One region of the Cocleimonas sp. KMM 6892 genome, then DNA from elsewhere that is predicted to be linked to it. Evidence: riboswitches for the same ligand, from Rfam matches in the RefSeq annotation. Region 1 holds a riboswitch; the other holds the start of a gene.
What was found. A riboswitch is a leader RNA that binds a small molecule or an ion and turns the genes downstream of it on or off. The one in region 1 is predicted to bind thiamine pyrophosphate.
Positions count from the first base shown of each region.

Region 2: another riboswitch for thiamine pyrophosphate. It lies ahead of thiC (phosphomethylpyrimidine synthase ThiC); the one in region 1 lies ahead of OO007_RS17935 (TonB-dependent receptor).

Region 1 is NZ_JAPFBV010000007.1:71,722-79,349, forward strand. Features, by position in the region: gene thiB (thiamine ABC transporter substrate binding subunit) at 20-1,033, shown strand; gene thiP (thiamine/thiamine pyrophosphate ABC transporter permease) at 1,063-2,640, shown strand; gene OO007_RS17930 (thiamine ABC transporter ATP-binding protein) at 2,640-3,377, shown strand; TPP riboswitch at 3,520-3,655, shown strand; gene OO007_RS17935 (TonB-dependent receptor) at 3,732-5,876, shown strand; gene OO007_RS17940 (YkoF family thiamine/hydroxymethylpyrimidine-binding protein) at 5,912-6,175, shown strand; gene pnuC (nicotinamide riboside transporter PnuC) at 6,203-6,841, shown strand; gene OO007_RS17950 (VC0807 family protein) at 7,091-7,628, shown strand, end outside.
Region 2 is NZ_JAPFBV010000006.1:70,996-78,623, forward strand. Features, by position in the region: gene OO007_RS16055 (glycogen/starch/alpha-glucan phosphorylase) at 1-586, shown strand, start outside; gene OO007_RS16060 (isoamylase early set domain-containing protein) at 642-953, shown strand; gene OO007_RS16065 (glucokinase) at 1,172-2,146, shown strand; gene OO007_RS16070 (hypothetical protein) at 2,306-2,815, opposite strand; TPP riboswitch at 3,023-3,161, shown strand; gene thiC (phosphomethylpyrimidine synthase ThiC) at 3,231-5,123, shown strand; gene OO007_RS16080 (FAD-dependent oxidoreductase) at 5,166-6,290, shown strand; gene thiS (sulfur carrier protein ThiS) at 6,287-6,493, shown strand; gene OO007_RS16090 (thiazole synthase) at 6,495-7,343, shown strand; gene thiE (thiamine phosphate synthase) at 7,425-7,628, shown strand, end outside.

The sequences.
Region 1 (7,628 bases):
TTTTATTGGAGACCCTTTCGTGCGATTTTTCTATTCTTTAATTTGTTTCACGCTGTTATCAATATCTATTCCTGCTATTTCAGCCGAATCAGCAGATAAACCGACACTCAATGTTTACACCTACGATTCATTTACCAGTGACTGGGGACCAGGTCCCAAAGTCAAAAAAGCTTTTGAAGAAGTTTGTAACTGCACATTAAATTATGTTGCTTTAGAAGACGGTGTTTCCTTGCTGAGCCGATTGAAGCTCGAAGGCAGACACACCAAAGCCGATATTGTTTTGGGTTTAGATACCAATTTAATGGCGAATGCAGAAGCAACTGGATACTTTGCCCCACACGAAATGGCGCTTGAAAATTCGACACTGCCTGAAAAATGGACAAATTCACATTTTATCCCTTACGACTTCGGCTACTTTGCTTTTGTTTATGACAAAGACAAGTTAAAGAATCCACCTACCAGTCTTAAAGCACTGATTGAAAACCCAGACTCACCGAAGATTTTGATTCAAGACCCAAGAACCAGCACCCCGGGTTTAGGCTTATTATTGTGGGTAAAAAAAGTCTACGGCGATAAAGCCGCAGAAGCATGGGAAAAACTAGCGCCGCGTATTGTGACTGTCAGTAAAGGATGGAGCGAAGCATACGGTTTATTCTTAAAAGACGAAGCACCATTGGTTTTAAGCTACACCACCTCACCTGCATATCACATGATTGCTGAAGAAAAGAACAACTTTGCCGCCGCTAAATTTTCAGAAGGTCATTACCAGCAAATTGAAGTAGCCGGAATGATCGCTGCGAGTAAAAACAAATTACTGGCAAAGAAGTTCCTGAGCTTTATTCAAGGCGAAACATTCCAGAAAATCATTCCAACAACGAATTGGATGTATCCCGCTGCACTGGCCAAATCTGAATTACCAGAAGCATTTAATACCCTTATTGATCCAGAACCAGCCCTTATTTTCTCAAGCGATGAGGTGAATAAAAACCGTAAAGCATGGGTTAGTGAATGGTTGAATGCTTTAGCTCAATAAATTATCCAGTTAGATAATCGATACAAACCATGAAAGCCGGAATCTTTGTTGCGCTGTTGGTCATTGCTTTTATCACGGTGCCTTTATTTAGTCTGTTTTTGGCTAGCGGCACGCTTTCCGGCGAGCAAACAGCGAGCTTGAGTGAGATATGGAACAGCAGCTATATTCGCCGAGTTTTATTTTTCAGCTTATGGCAAGCACTCCTCTCGACACTGCTAAGCATCGCTTTGGCGATCATCGTATCCCGAGCTTTTGCGCGTTATCCAAACTTCCCCTTACGCTCTTTCTTTCTTAGTTTATTTGGGCTGCCTTTAATCGTTCCAGCCGTTGTTGCAGTCATTGGAATCATTACAGTTTACGGAAAATCCGGCTGGCTACCTATTGGCTCAAACCTATATGGACTTTTGGGGATTTTACTGGCTCATGTGTTTTTCAATTTACCGCTCGCTGTACGTTTATTCTTGCCTGTCTGGAATCAAATTCCTGAACAGCATTGGCGTATCGCTTCACAATTAAAATTTAATAGCTTCCAGCAATGGAAACATATCGAATGGCCTGCGTTACGCGAGAGTTTACCCAGTGTTGCGCTATTAGTTTTCATGTTGTGCTTAACAAGTTTTGCCGTCGTGTTAACCCTCGGTGGTGGTCCTAAGAGCACCACCTTAGAAGTCGCCATTTACCAGTCTTTACGATTTGATTTTGATCCTGCCCAAGCTATTGTTTTAGCATTATTACAACTCGGGCTTTCGATTCTAGTAGCCACCATTGCTTCTCGTTTCAACAAAATACCGGATGTAGAACCCGACCTAAATATCAAAAATGCCAAGCACCAATCCGAAACTGGCAAGTTAGATAAAATACTACAAATCACGTTTATCGTATTCGCAATATTGTTTGTCAGTACCCCTCTTCTCGCTATTTTTATCGATGCAGCAAGAGGCCCAATCATCAGCGTACTCAGTGAAAGAAATCTGTGGAAGGCGACTGCATTCAGTTTATTAATTGGTTTGAGTGCAGCAACTATTTCACTGGTGCTATCCTGGTTTTTACTTAATGCTAGTGCTCGAGCAAGCTATCAAAATAAAAACAAACTTTCACAACGGTTATTGCTTTCTGGTTCTATTATTTTCGTGGTGCCACCATTAGTGATCGGTACGGGTCTGTTTATTCTATTGGCTGACTTTATCAATGTTTTTGATTGGGCGATTTTGATCGTCATTCTTCTTAATGGCTTACTCGGCATTCCCTTTATCATTCGCACGCTAGGGCCAGAAATCAGACAAAACACAATGAAATATCAACGACTTTGCGACAGCTTGAATTTAAAAGGCTGGCAGCGTTTCAAACATCTAGACTTTCCTCTTTTAAGAAAACCGCTGGGCTTATCTGCAGCACTTGTGACTGTTTTCACCATGGGGGATTTAGGTATTATTGCTTTATTTGGCAGCCCGGAAACAGCCACACTGCCGCTATTACTTTACCAGCGCCTTGGTGCTTACCAGATACCTCAAGCAGCAGTGACCGCCGCTTTTTTACTGATTATCAGCCTCATAACTTTCTGGCTTTTAGAAAAAATAATTAGCGGTAAAACGCAGAAGGACATGTAATGTTAACCGTAGACAATCTGAAATTCAGCTATCCAAAACACTCAGCCGATGACGATGAAAAAGGTGCGAATACTGCTGAGATGCAATTCAACCTTGATGTTCAGGGGGGAGAAATTCTAAGCATTATCGGCCCGAGTGGTTCTGGCAAGACGACCTTGCTCAATTTAATTGCTGGTTTTAATTCGCCAAGCTCGGGCAGCATTATTGTTGATGATGTGGATATCACCCCACTAAAAATTCACCAAAGACCTGTCACAACCGTTTTTCAGGACAACAATCTTTTCCCTCATCTTGATGTGTTCACCAATGTGGCTATTGGCATTCAGCCTTCATTGAAACTCAGTCAAGATGAAAAGCAGCATATTCATCATGCACTGGAAAATGTTGGCTTATCTGATTTCCATAAGCGCCGTCCAAAAGAGTTATCAGGTGGTCAGCGACAGCGTATTGCTTTAGCCAGAGCATTAGTCAGAAAGCAATCCGTTCTCCTGCTCGATGAGCCATTAGCGGCGCTGGGCCCAGCGATGAAAGACGAAATCATTGATTTACTCAAAGCGATGGTTGAAGAACAAAATATGGCCGCCCTACTTATTAGCCATCAACCCACAGATGCTTTTCGTGCCTCCAAGCGTACGGCATTTATCAATCAGGGAAAGATTCACCAAATCGGAAATACTGCGGATGTGCTAGGGGATTCGGCAGATAAGGTAATAAAACAATATCTAGGCGAGAGCTAAAAAAACGCATATCAAAAAAACGCCTATAAGTAGGGGGGTGGCTTTTGATGGATTTAACCCTGCGATTTTAGACTATATTGATGAATATATCGGCTTCCTGAGCTTTAATCTTGCACTTTCAAGGTTCTCTACTATACTAACCGCCATCGCCTGGGGGTGGTTGTTGTATTTATTATCATATAATTCAATAAATTCAACGTAACCTGAGATTCCGTGAGGAAGACCCTAAGAACCTGATCTGGATAATACCAGCGTAGGGATAGGTAATGTCTTTCTCGATCTAGCTTTGTCATTTAAAGCTATGAATCTACTAAGCATGTCTCCTATCCCCATTTTTATTTTTAGGAGTACAGCATGCCATTTCAAGTGCCATCACAAGCCAAACTGCCCGCACGTTTTTCTTTTGCATTAACGAGCATATCCGCATCAATTCTAGTTCTCGCACCGTTATTATCTGGCGTTAGCGCAAACGCCGCTGATGTTCTCGAAGAAGTGACCGTCACAGCGGATTTCCGCCCTACTACTTTAGAAGAAAGCACAGCGAGTATTTCAGTTGTTACTGAGGAAAAATTGACCAAACGTGGCGCTCAGCATATTGAAGACACCTTGAATGCTGCACCCAACGTCAATATGGCAAGTGGCGCATCTCGTTCTCGTTATTTCCAGATTCGTGGTATTGGTGAACGCAGCCAGTTTATTTCTCCGATCAACCCTTCTGTGGGTTTGTATATAGACGGTATGGACTTCAGCCGCAGTGGTGGTTCTGCAACGCTGTTTGATGTCGATCAAATAGAAGTAATTCGTGGCCCACAAGGCACTAAATACGGCGCAAATGCATTGGCTGGTATTATCAATATTCACTCTACCGAACCTACCAACGAACGCTCAGGAAAGATTGAAGCAACCTTAGGCAACTACGGTAAGCAAAGCCTTGGAATAGCTGCTGGCGGACCGTTGATTAAAGATAAGTTATTGGGGCGTTTTTCATTACACACCAACCAATCAGATGGCTTCATGGAAAATGATTTCCTCGATCGTGATGATACGGCTAACCGTGATGAATTTACCGGACGCGGACACCTTAAATGGCTGGCAAATGACGACCTAACCGTCGACCTAAAAGTATTACACCTTGATATCGATAACGGCTATGACGCATTCACATTTGATAATAGCCGCACCACATTGAGTGATGAGCCAGGAAAAGACACGCAAAAAACGGATGCTATCTCTTTAAAAGCATTGCTGGATATCAACTCTTCAGTGGCTCTTGAAGCCAGCGCAAGCTACTCAGATTCAGACCTTGGTTATAGCTATGATGAAGACTGGGGATATGTTGGACAGTTCTCTGAAGACCTTTATCCATATAGTTCTTTCGATGAATACCTACGTAACCGCAAAAATACCAGCCTAGAAGGACGCCTACTTTCTAATGAAGATGGACGTATATTCAATGATAAAACGGACTGGGTTGTAGGCTTATATCATGCCAAAAAAGAGGAAGGACTAACGCGTAAGTACACCTATTTAGAAAGCGATTTCCTAAGCCAGTATGATACTGAAAACACCGCGCTTTATGGTCAATTAGACACTGAAATCAATGACAAGCTTAAGCTCATCACTGGTTTGCGTGTAGAAAAATGGAAAGCCGATTACACCGATTCTAACGACAACAAAATCAATGTCGATGAAACATTGCATGGCGGCAAACTCGGTCTGGAATATGAACTCAACGACAACCATTTGGCCAGCACCAGTATCTCTCGTGGTTACAAAGCCGGCGGTGTAAATACCGATGGTACGTTGCCTGAGAATCTACTCGATTTTGATACAGAATACCTGTGGAATTTCGAAGTCGGGGTTAACTCATCTTACTTAGATGATGCCCTAACCACTCGCGTTACTGCTTTCTACGCTAAACGCAAAGACCAGCAGGTAAGAAGCTCTATTGTTGAACTTCGTGAAGATGGTAGTACCGACTTCACCGACTATATTGGTAATGCAGCAAAAGGCAGCAACTACGGTATCGAAGCAGAACTTGACTGGAAAGTGAACGACAAATGGCGCTTGAAGACATCACTAGGCCTGTTACAAGCCAAGTTTGATGAATACACAGACCCGCAAAGTACCGCAAACGGCTTGGATTTGGCAGGAAGAGATCAGGCGCACGCGCCTAACTACCAATATTCTCTGGGTGCTGAATACTCGATCACGCCAAAATTAACCGCTGGTGTAACACTTGAAGGCAAAGATGGCTTCTACTTCTCTGATCGTCACAACGCCAGAGCAAAAGCTTACAGCCTGATAAACGCTAACTTGAGTTATAAAAAAGGTGATTGGACAGCAACATTATGGGGTAGAAATCTAACCGATAAAGACTATGATGTGAGAGGTTTTGGTAGCTTTGGTAACAATCCAGGCAATGGTTACATTACTGAAACGTACACCCAAAAAGGCGAGCCACGCACTGTTGGATTAACCGTTTCATTAGACTTTTAAGCTAGACTTAACCTCATACTTGAAGAGAATACATTATGGAAATTTCAGTAGATATCAGCCTTTACCCGCTTAAAGAAGAATACGTTGAGCCTATTCTGGCGTTTATTAAAGGTCTAGAATCAAACCCGAAGATCACTGTAAAAAAGAATCAACTCAGCACTCAGATTTATGGTGAATACGACGCGGTGATGGCATTGATTACTGCAGAGATGAAGGACGTTTTTGCGGCGATGCCTCATTCGGCTATGGTAATGAAATTTGTTGGCACTAACCGTGCGGATGTAGAAGTTGATTGGTAATAGCGTTTCCTTGAAAAGAAGATCGCTATGACAACAGATGCAATCGTTGAAGCTTTCCTGGCCTTATCTGGCTGGGAAGTTTTTGCCACGACTCTCGGTATCGCCTATGTGATTTTGGCAGCGAAAGAGTCCATCTGGTGCTGGCCAACGGCATTTGTCAGTACACTGATTTATACAGTACTCTTTTGGGAAGGCCAACTTCCCATGCAGGCCATCCTTAATTTCTATTATATGGCGATGGCTATCTACGGCTTTATGCTGTGGACTAAACACAGTAATAATAACGATACTCTCAAAGTTAAAACATGGGGGTGGCAAAAACATATCGCGTATATTGTCATCGCCAGTGTCTTAAGTATTGGCATTGGTTACTATCTCGACCTCAGCAGCGGAACCCGACTCCCCTTTTTAGATTCTGCCGTGATGGTATTTTCTGTGATCAATACCTGGTTGATGGCGCAAAAAATTCTGGAAAATTGGCTGTACTGGATAATCATAGATGCCGCAGCTATTTATCTGTATTGGCAAACGGGCTTTTACGTCACGATTATAATGTTTGGTATTTATCTGATACTGGCGATTTATGGGTATAAAGAATGGCGAGATTCATTAAAAGAATCGTTGGATGAAACTGATTTAACAAACACTGAAAATCCTTATATGTAGTTCAAGTCATTAGATCAATCTTTAGGTCACCCCCCTACTTTAAGTGACTTTTCATTTTGCTGTTTAAAAAACGATTTTGGAATTTATGAAGAGCTAGGCACTTTTTCTAGTATTCGTTGAATAGTAGAAAATCAATAATCTCACTGTTATTTTCCGTATTTATACCCATAATAAATGGATGTACTATTAATCCTGTTCCTTATTTTTATATAATAAGACCAATAATCAATCTAATTTAAAGTAACCACTATGAGTAATACCCCCGAGCATAAGCCTCGCCCCTTAATTGATCTATTAGTTAGTATCATCTTACCCTCTGTAATTTTGATGAAATTCAGTGGCGATAACGATTTAGGTGCAGCTGGCGCACTCATCATTGCATTAGCCTTTCCACTTGGCTGGGGTATTTTCGAATTAGTAAAATACAGAAAATTTAACTTTATCGCTCTACTCGGTTTAGTCAGCGTGCTTCTTACCGGCGGCATTGGTTTATTAGAATTAGATAACAAATGGCTCGCGATTAAAGAAGCGGCTGTGCCCAGTGTGATTGGTATAGCTGTATTAGCGTCGACCTTTACGCGCTACCCATTAGTGAAAACGCTGTTGTTCAATCCTAAAATAATGAATGTGGAAAAAATTGAACAACACCTCGAAGAACGCAACAGCACGCCAGCTTTTGAAAACCGTTTGATGAAGGCTAACTATCTGTTTGCTGGAACGTTTGTCTTTTCTGCAATCATGAATTACGTTCTGGCTAAATGGATCGTCACCAGCCCTTCTGGCAGTA
Region 2 (7,628 bases), on a different contig from region 1:
GTTAAAGCTGGTTTTCTTCCCGAATTATGGTGTCACCGCCATGGAAGTCATTGCACCTGCTGCTGACTTGTCGGAGCAAATATCTACCGCCGGTAAAGAAGCTTCTGGTACTGGCAATATGAAATTCATGATGAATGGCGCATTGACCATAGGCACTTATGATGGCGCTAATATCGAAATAATTAATGAGGTGGGCGAGGAAAACTTCTTCTTGTTTGGTCTAAAAGCCAATGAAGTACAAGACTTGCAAGGCAATTATGATCCTATGCACTATATCAACCAGGATCAGGATTTGAAGGCAGTGATGGAATTACTTCAGTCTGCGCATTTCAATGCCAATGAGCCAGGAATTTTCGACAGTATTATCCAGAGTTTATATAATCGTAATGACCCATGGGTGACGTTCGCTGATTTTAGAAGCTATATAGATGCGCAAAATGAAGTCGCTAAAACGTGGCAGGATCAGGAAAAATGGGGACGCATGAGTGTAATGAATACCGCTTGCAGTGGATTCTTCTCAACCGATAGAACCATGCAGGATTACAATAGAGATATCTGGAAATTAGACGCTCTTGAAATCAAGTAGCTAATATTGTCATTAGTTAGTGTTTATTTTTTAATCTAATTAAATGGAGTTAATTGTGAGTATCAAAAAACAATTTCTGAAGTCACGGCCAGTGTGTAAAGTGACATTTCGTGTTGGAAAAGATGCAGCTAATTCTGCTGAAAAGATGTATCTCGTTGGTGAGTTTAACCAATGGGATAACAAAGCAACACCGATGAAGCGCCTTAAAAGTGGTGATTTCACACAAACTGTAGAACTGGATGTAGCTAAGCCTGAGTATCAATTTCGTTATCTAAACGATCAAGGTGTTTGGGAAAATGATTGGGAAGCTGATAAATATATTCCTAATGGCATTGATGGTGAAAATTCTGTTGTTCAGCTTTGTTAAAGCAGTAAGTAAACGCTGAGCAAATTTTTAGAATTAATGTGACGGAAATGTCGGTAGAGTTTTACCGAAGAATACCCTGTCGACACTTCCCAATAAAAAAAACAGCCCCAAAGTAGGGGGGTGTCATTTGTTGTTAGTTGTTAGTTGTTAATTGTTTTAGTTGTTTTAGTTGTTTTAGTTGTTTTAGTTGTAAAGAGTAAAGCTATGGATCTTGAAATATGAATGCAAAAGCAAAGTCTAAGCTCCCCGCAAATAAGCGAGTGATTGCCGATATCGGTGGCACCAATGCACGTTTTGCATTGCTAACCAGTAATAAGTTTATTCAAAATGAAAAGGTGTTGGCAGTCGGTGATTATCCTGATTTCGCATCAGCTTATAAGGATTATTTACAGCAGGTTAACAACCCTCAAGTACTCGAAGCAGCGATTGCCATTGCTAATCCTATTGATGGTGATCGTATTAAAATGACAAACCACGATTGGGACTTTTCGATTGAACAAACACGGCAAGACTTATCCCTCGATTCTTTAGTCTTCAAGAATGATTTTGAAGCACTGGCTCTGTCGATTCCACATTTAGCGCGTGAAGATTGCCATCAAATAGGCAGCGGCGAAATCAAACAGGATGCGCCAATTGGTATTCTAGGTCCTGGTACGGGTCTTGGTGTTGCGGGGTTAATATTTTCGGGTGAAGAATGGCTACCATTAGCGGGAGAAGGTGGGCACGTAAGCTTAAGTCCAACGACTCAACGTGAGTGTCAGATACTAGAAACGTGTTGGAAGGAATTTCAGCATGTATCTGCAGAACGATTGATTTCCGGTAGCGGCTTACAACGCCTCTATCTGGCTATCTGTGAGCTTGACCAAGTAGATGCAAAACCGGATTTAACCCCGAAAGATATCTCCCAATATGCGCTTGATCAAACGAATAAACAGTGCGAGGAAACGTTGGAAGTCTTCTGCGCGTTACTCGGTGTAGTGGCAGGAAATCTTGCCTTAACATTGGGAGCCAAAGGGGGCATTTATATCGGTGGAGGGATAATTCCGAAGCTTGGCAGCTATTTTGACAATTCTCTCTTTAGAGAGCGTTTTGAATCCAAAGGCCGTTTTAAGGATTACTTAAAAGATATTCCAGTCTTTGTCATCAAGTCTGAACATCCTGCCTTGGTGGGTATCAGTCAGGTTTTTGATTGATGCGCTTACTTCTACTTCAAAATCCAATCCAAATCCAAATCCAAATCCAAACTCAAACCCCTGAACGATTCACTCGTTAGCTAATTACCCCCCCAAAAAAAGGCCTCAAAGGTGGGGGGTGCCATTTTTACTATGCGCTTAAATATATGTTTCAAACACTTACTTCAGCGATGCTTTAGACCTTGGTAAATTCAATAATAACGCCACCACAATCAAAATTACCGGCAGAATAAATACAGTCAAGGTATCACCGAGTTCTATCTGTTTGGCATTTGCCGCAAGCTCAGCCGGCATATTGGCAAAACTTTTTTCTATCGCATTTTGTTTGTACATGAACTTGACCCAGGCTAAAGCAATTACGATAAGGCCAAAAATATTAAACAGCTTGCGACCACTGTCTAATTTTTTTATCAGTTTAATCCCGATATAAAGCGCTCCTAAGGCAGTAAGCAGGGAAGTGATAGAGAGCGCTATAGTGTATTTGTCTTTGGATGAAAGCGGGCCAGTATCTCCAGAAGCGGCTTGTAAAACCACAATAGTTATTAAACTGAAAACGGTAGCGACAAGAAAAAACACACCAACGAATGCGATAAGAAAACCCAGTGTTCGCGGAATTTCACTGTGTTTTTTTAATGTGGACTTTGACTCTGAATCTCTGGAATTACTCATAAATTTTTTTTCGCAACCAGCAATTAATTACACACATCTTATCGGCTTTTTCAAAATATAGCCTCTCTTTTTAGTTGTAATAAAATCAAACATATAAGTAATAAGAAATAAGAATTATTCTAAGAAAAACGACTTATTTTTCACTAAATGAGATTATTTGTCCCAATAATTAGTTTGACAGAGGTTTATATGAGCTGTTAATGTCCGTATCACTTGTCGGGGTGTTCACCCCTTTATGATTATTTTTCCGTCTTTACGGGAAATATAATGAAGGGATGAGCTGAGATTTTTACCCGTTGCACCTGATACGGTTCATACCGTCGTAGGAAACAAGAAGATAGTATTTTCAACTACCAAATTGGCAGTGAATTTCTAATCCGACAGGTAATTTTTTAATTAAACTGTTGGAGGAAGAATGCTTAAATCTGCGAAAGCTATACCCGCTAGTATTGTCACTAGTGTCACTCGTGAACCACTCTCTGGTTCTAAAAAAATCTATGTAAGCAACGAAGCAAATACCTTTAAAGTCGCTATGCGTCATATCGAGTTGAGCCCGACCTTATTGCGTGGTTCAGGCGATACTGCAGAATATGAGGAAAATGAGCCGGTTCGTGTTTACGATACATCGGGTCCCTATACCGATCCTTCGATTGATATTGATCTTAATAAAGGCTTACCAAAGTTTCGCAAAGACTGGATAGATGCGCGCAACGATACGGTGCAATTAGAAAACTTCAGTTCAGATTTTACCAATCAACGTTTGATCGATGAGCTTGATATCGAGCCTTTTGAAAACAAGCCAAAACCACGTATTGCCGCAGAAGGCAAAAACGTATCGCAGATGCATTACGCTCGTCAAGGCATCATTACTCCGGAAATGGAGTACATTGCGATTCGTGAAAATCTGGGGCGTGCATCAATCCCGCAAGATCAAATTGCCGAATTGACAGCAAAAGGATTGCCTAAAGAAATCACGGCTGAATTCGTGCGCAAAGAGATTGCAGAAGGGCGTGCGGTTATGCCGATGAATATCAACCACCCAGAATTAGAGCCAATGATTATTGGTCGTAATTTTTTGGTGAAAATCAACGCGAATATCGGTAACTCCGCATTAGGCTCATCGATCGATGAAGAAGTTGAGAAGATGGTGTGGTCTACCCGTTGGGGTGGCGATACCGTGATGGATTTATCGACCGGTAAAAATATTCACGAAACGCGCGAATGGATCATCCGTAATTCTCCCGTTCCTATAGGTACAGTGCCAATCTACCAGGCTTTGGAAAAAGTAAAAGGGATTGCAGAAGACCTGACTTGGGAATTATTCCGCGACACACTTATCGAGCAAGCGGAGCAGGGCGTCAGCTACTTTACAATTCACGCAGGTGTGTTGCTTGAATACGTTCCATTAACGGCTAATCGTGTGACTGGCATCGTTTCTCGTGGTGGTTCTATCATGGCTAAATGGTGTTTGGCGCATCACAAAGAAAACTTCCTTTACACACACTTTGACGACATCTGTGAAATCATGAAAGCCTATGATGTAACGTTTTCGCTGGGTGATGGTTTACGCCCCGGTTCTATCGCTGATGCAAACGATGCAGCCCAGTTTGGCGAGTTAAAAACGCTGGGTGAACTGACCCAAAAGGCGTGGAAACATGATGTTCAAGTGATGATCGAAGGCCCAGGTCATGTACCTATGGATAAAATCAAAGCGAATATGGATGAGCAACTGCATCACTGTTACGAAGCGCCTTTTTACACCTTAGGTCCTTTAGTGACTGATATTGCGCCGGGTTACGATCACATCACATCGGGTATCGGTGCGGCTCAAATCGGTTGGTACGGCACAGCGATGTTGTGTTACGTGACGCCTAAAGAGCATTTAGGACTGCCCAATAAAGATGATGTTAAAACCGGGATTATCACCTACAAGATTGCAGCTCATGCGGCTGATTTAGCTAAAGGGCATCCAAACTCACAAGTGCGTGATGATGCGATGTCTAAAGCGCGTTTCGAATTCCGCTGGGAAGATCAGTTCAATATCGGTTTAGACCCTGATACTGCACGCGCTTATCACGATGCAACCCTGCCTAAAGAGTCCGCTAAAGTGGCACATTTCTGCTCTATGTGTGGACCCAAGTTCTGTTCGATGAAGATCACACAAGAGGTACGTGATCAATACGGAACAGGCAGTGAGTATGCAAAACAGCAGGAAGCTGCGGCAGTAGGGATGCAGGAAAAGTCGATTGAATTTGTTAAATTGGGCAGTGAAATTTACAAGCCCGATTTTAATGAAGCTAATAGCTAATCCCAAATTATCAAACTCTATTCCTAAGGTTTAAACGTTTAGATGAAAATAGCAATTATTGGTGCGGGTTTAGCAGGTCGTGTATTGGCATGGCGGCTAAATGAATGTAATCAGGATATAGAAATTACCCTGATCGACCAACATGATCGCCATCATAAAGGCACAGGTCTAGTTGCCGCAGCAATGATTGCTCCTTTTACAGAAGCAGTTACAACCGAAGCCATTACGCAACATTTAGGCGTTAGGTCTTATGAGTTATGGGCGAAATGGTTAGTTGAATTAGAGAGTACAACCCATCAGAAAGTGAGTTTCAATCAGCAAGGAACGTTAGTGGTTTCGCACACTCAAGACGACGCTAGCTGGCAACGGTTTCAGGTTAAGGCTAACGCCATGATTGACGAAAAACATGTGCAGGCATTAGACCAACAACACTTGCATAAGCTTGAGCCAGAATTAGCGCATAATTTTAGTAAAGGTCTATTTTTCCCTGAAGAAGGGGTGATCAATAACCAGACACTTTACCCTGCATTAAATGATTATTTTGACCAATCAAGTGCGATTGAATGGCATGAGTCATTAGAAATCAACTTAGATGAATCTGCCAATTATGGAATCATCGATGGGTTTAACGATTGTGTTTTTGATTACGTTTTTGACTGCCGTGGCAACGGTGCGCGAGCAGATTTAAAACAGCTTCGATCAGTTCGTGGTGAAGTGGTTAGCGTGTATGCACCTGAGGTTAATTTTACCCGTGCCATTAGGCTGATGCATCCGCGATACCCCTTGTATATCGCTCCTCGTGGTGATAATCACTACATTATCGGCGCAACACAATTAGAAAATGATAATGATGGACCGATTACTATAAGGTCAGGTTTGGAATTGTTGTCAGCGCTTTATAGCTTGCACCCGGGGTTTGGCGAAGCACAGATTATCGATATGCTTTCAGGGCTTCGCCCCACATTTAATAATAATTTACCTGAAGTGTTCCAGCAGGGACGATTAGTCCATATCAATGGTTTATATCGTCACGGTTATTTATTTGCCCCAGCACTAATCAACGACCTTATAACACAATTATTTGGAGAGCAGGAGGATGTTTGCTTTCCCCAATTTTTATCCATGAACCCAGTAAATCCATCCGATCTAGCAAGTCAAATATTATGATAAAAGTCAGCATAAACAATAAAGCAGAAACCTTTGAAAATAATCTCACCATTAGCCAGGCACTGATCAAGTTAGGTTATAAAAGTGACGGTATGTTAGGGGTTGCGGTTAATCAGGTGTTTGTTTCTAGAGATCACTGGGAAGAGACACTTTTAAATGATCTGGATAAGGTCGATATCCTAAATCCTGTCAGTGGAGGCTAACATGACTCAACTAAATAATTGCAAAGGCACCCCCCCACTTATAGAGGCTTTTTCTGATAAGCAATCAAGTACATGGAATGTCTATGGCGTTGAATTAAGCAGCCGTTTCTTTATCGGTTCGGCACTTTATCCTTCACCAGAGGTTATGCAGCAGGCGATTAGAGCATCCGGAGCAGAAGTCATTACGCTGTCATTGAGAAGACAGTCCCCAGAAAATAACGGCGGTGGATATTTCTGGGATTTTGTTAAAGACTTGAGTTGCCACTTATTGCCCAATACAGCAGGTTGTCATAGCGCTCAGGAAGCTATCACTATTGCGCAAATGTCGCGCGAAATCTTCGACACAGACTGGGTTAAATTAGAAGTGATAGGTGATGATTACAATCTGCAACCTGATCCCTTTGCTTTGCTTGAAGCGACAGAAATATTGATCAAAGAAGGGTTTAAAGTATTCCCTTATTGCACCGACGATTTAGTCCTCTGCCAACGACTTCATGATCTGGGCTGTGAAGTGATTATGCCTTGGGGATCACCGATCGGCACAGGAAAAGGTCTGATGAATCCTTATGCGCTTAAGATCATTCGCGAACGCCTTCCAGAGGTAAATTTATTGGTTGATGCAGGTATCGGTAAACCTTCTGATGCTTGTCAGGCGTTAGAACTTGGGTTTGATGGCGTCTTATTAAATACAGCCGTAGCCGAAGCGGTGAATCCTGTGATTATGGCGAGTGCGTTTGCCGATGCCATCCGTGCAGGACGAGCCGCATACGAGAGTGGCATTATGCCAGCACGCGAATCAGCAACACCCAGTACTCCAACAATCGGCACACCGTTTTGGCACCAGAGTTAAACAGTGCCATTAGGTAATAGAATAATTATTAGTACTATCGTTTTAATACCGCTATCAAAAACTTAAGCAAGACACGATTCAATGAGCAAAATACTTTTAATAGGTGGCACTGATCCTAGCGGTGCCGGTTTACAAACCGACTGGCAAGTAGCGCATCACCTTGGCGTAAATGCGAGTAGTGTGGTTAGCGCAGTAACTTCTCAAAATAGTGAAGGGGTCTTCGATCAGGGTGTATTAGCTTATTCTCAAATAAAATCACAGTTGGGCAGTGTAAAGTCTGAGCCA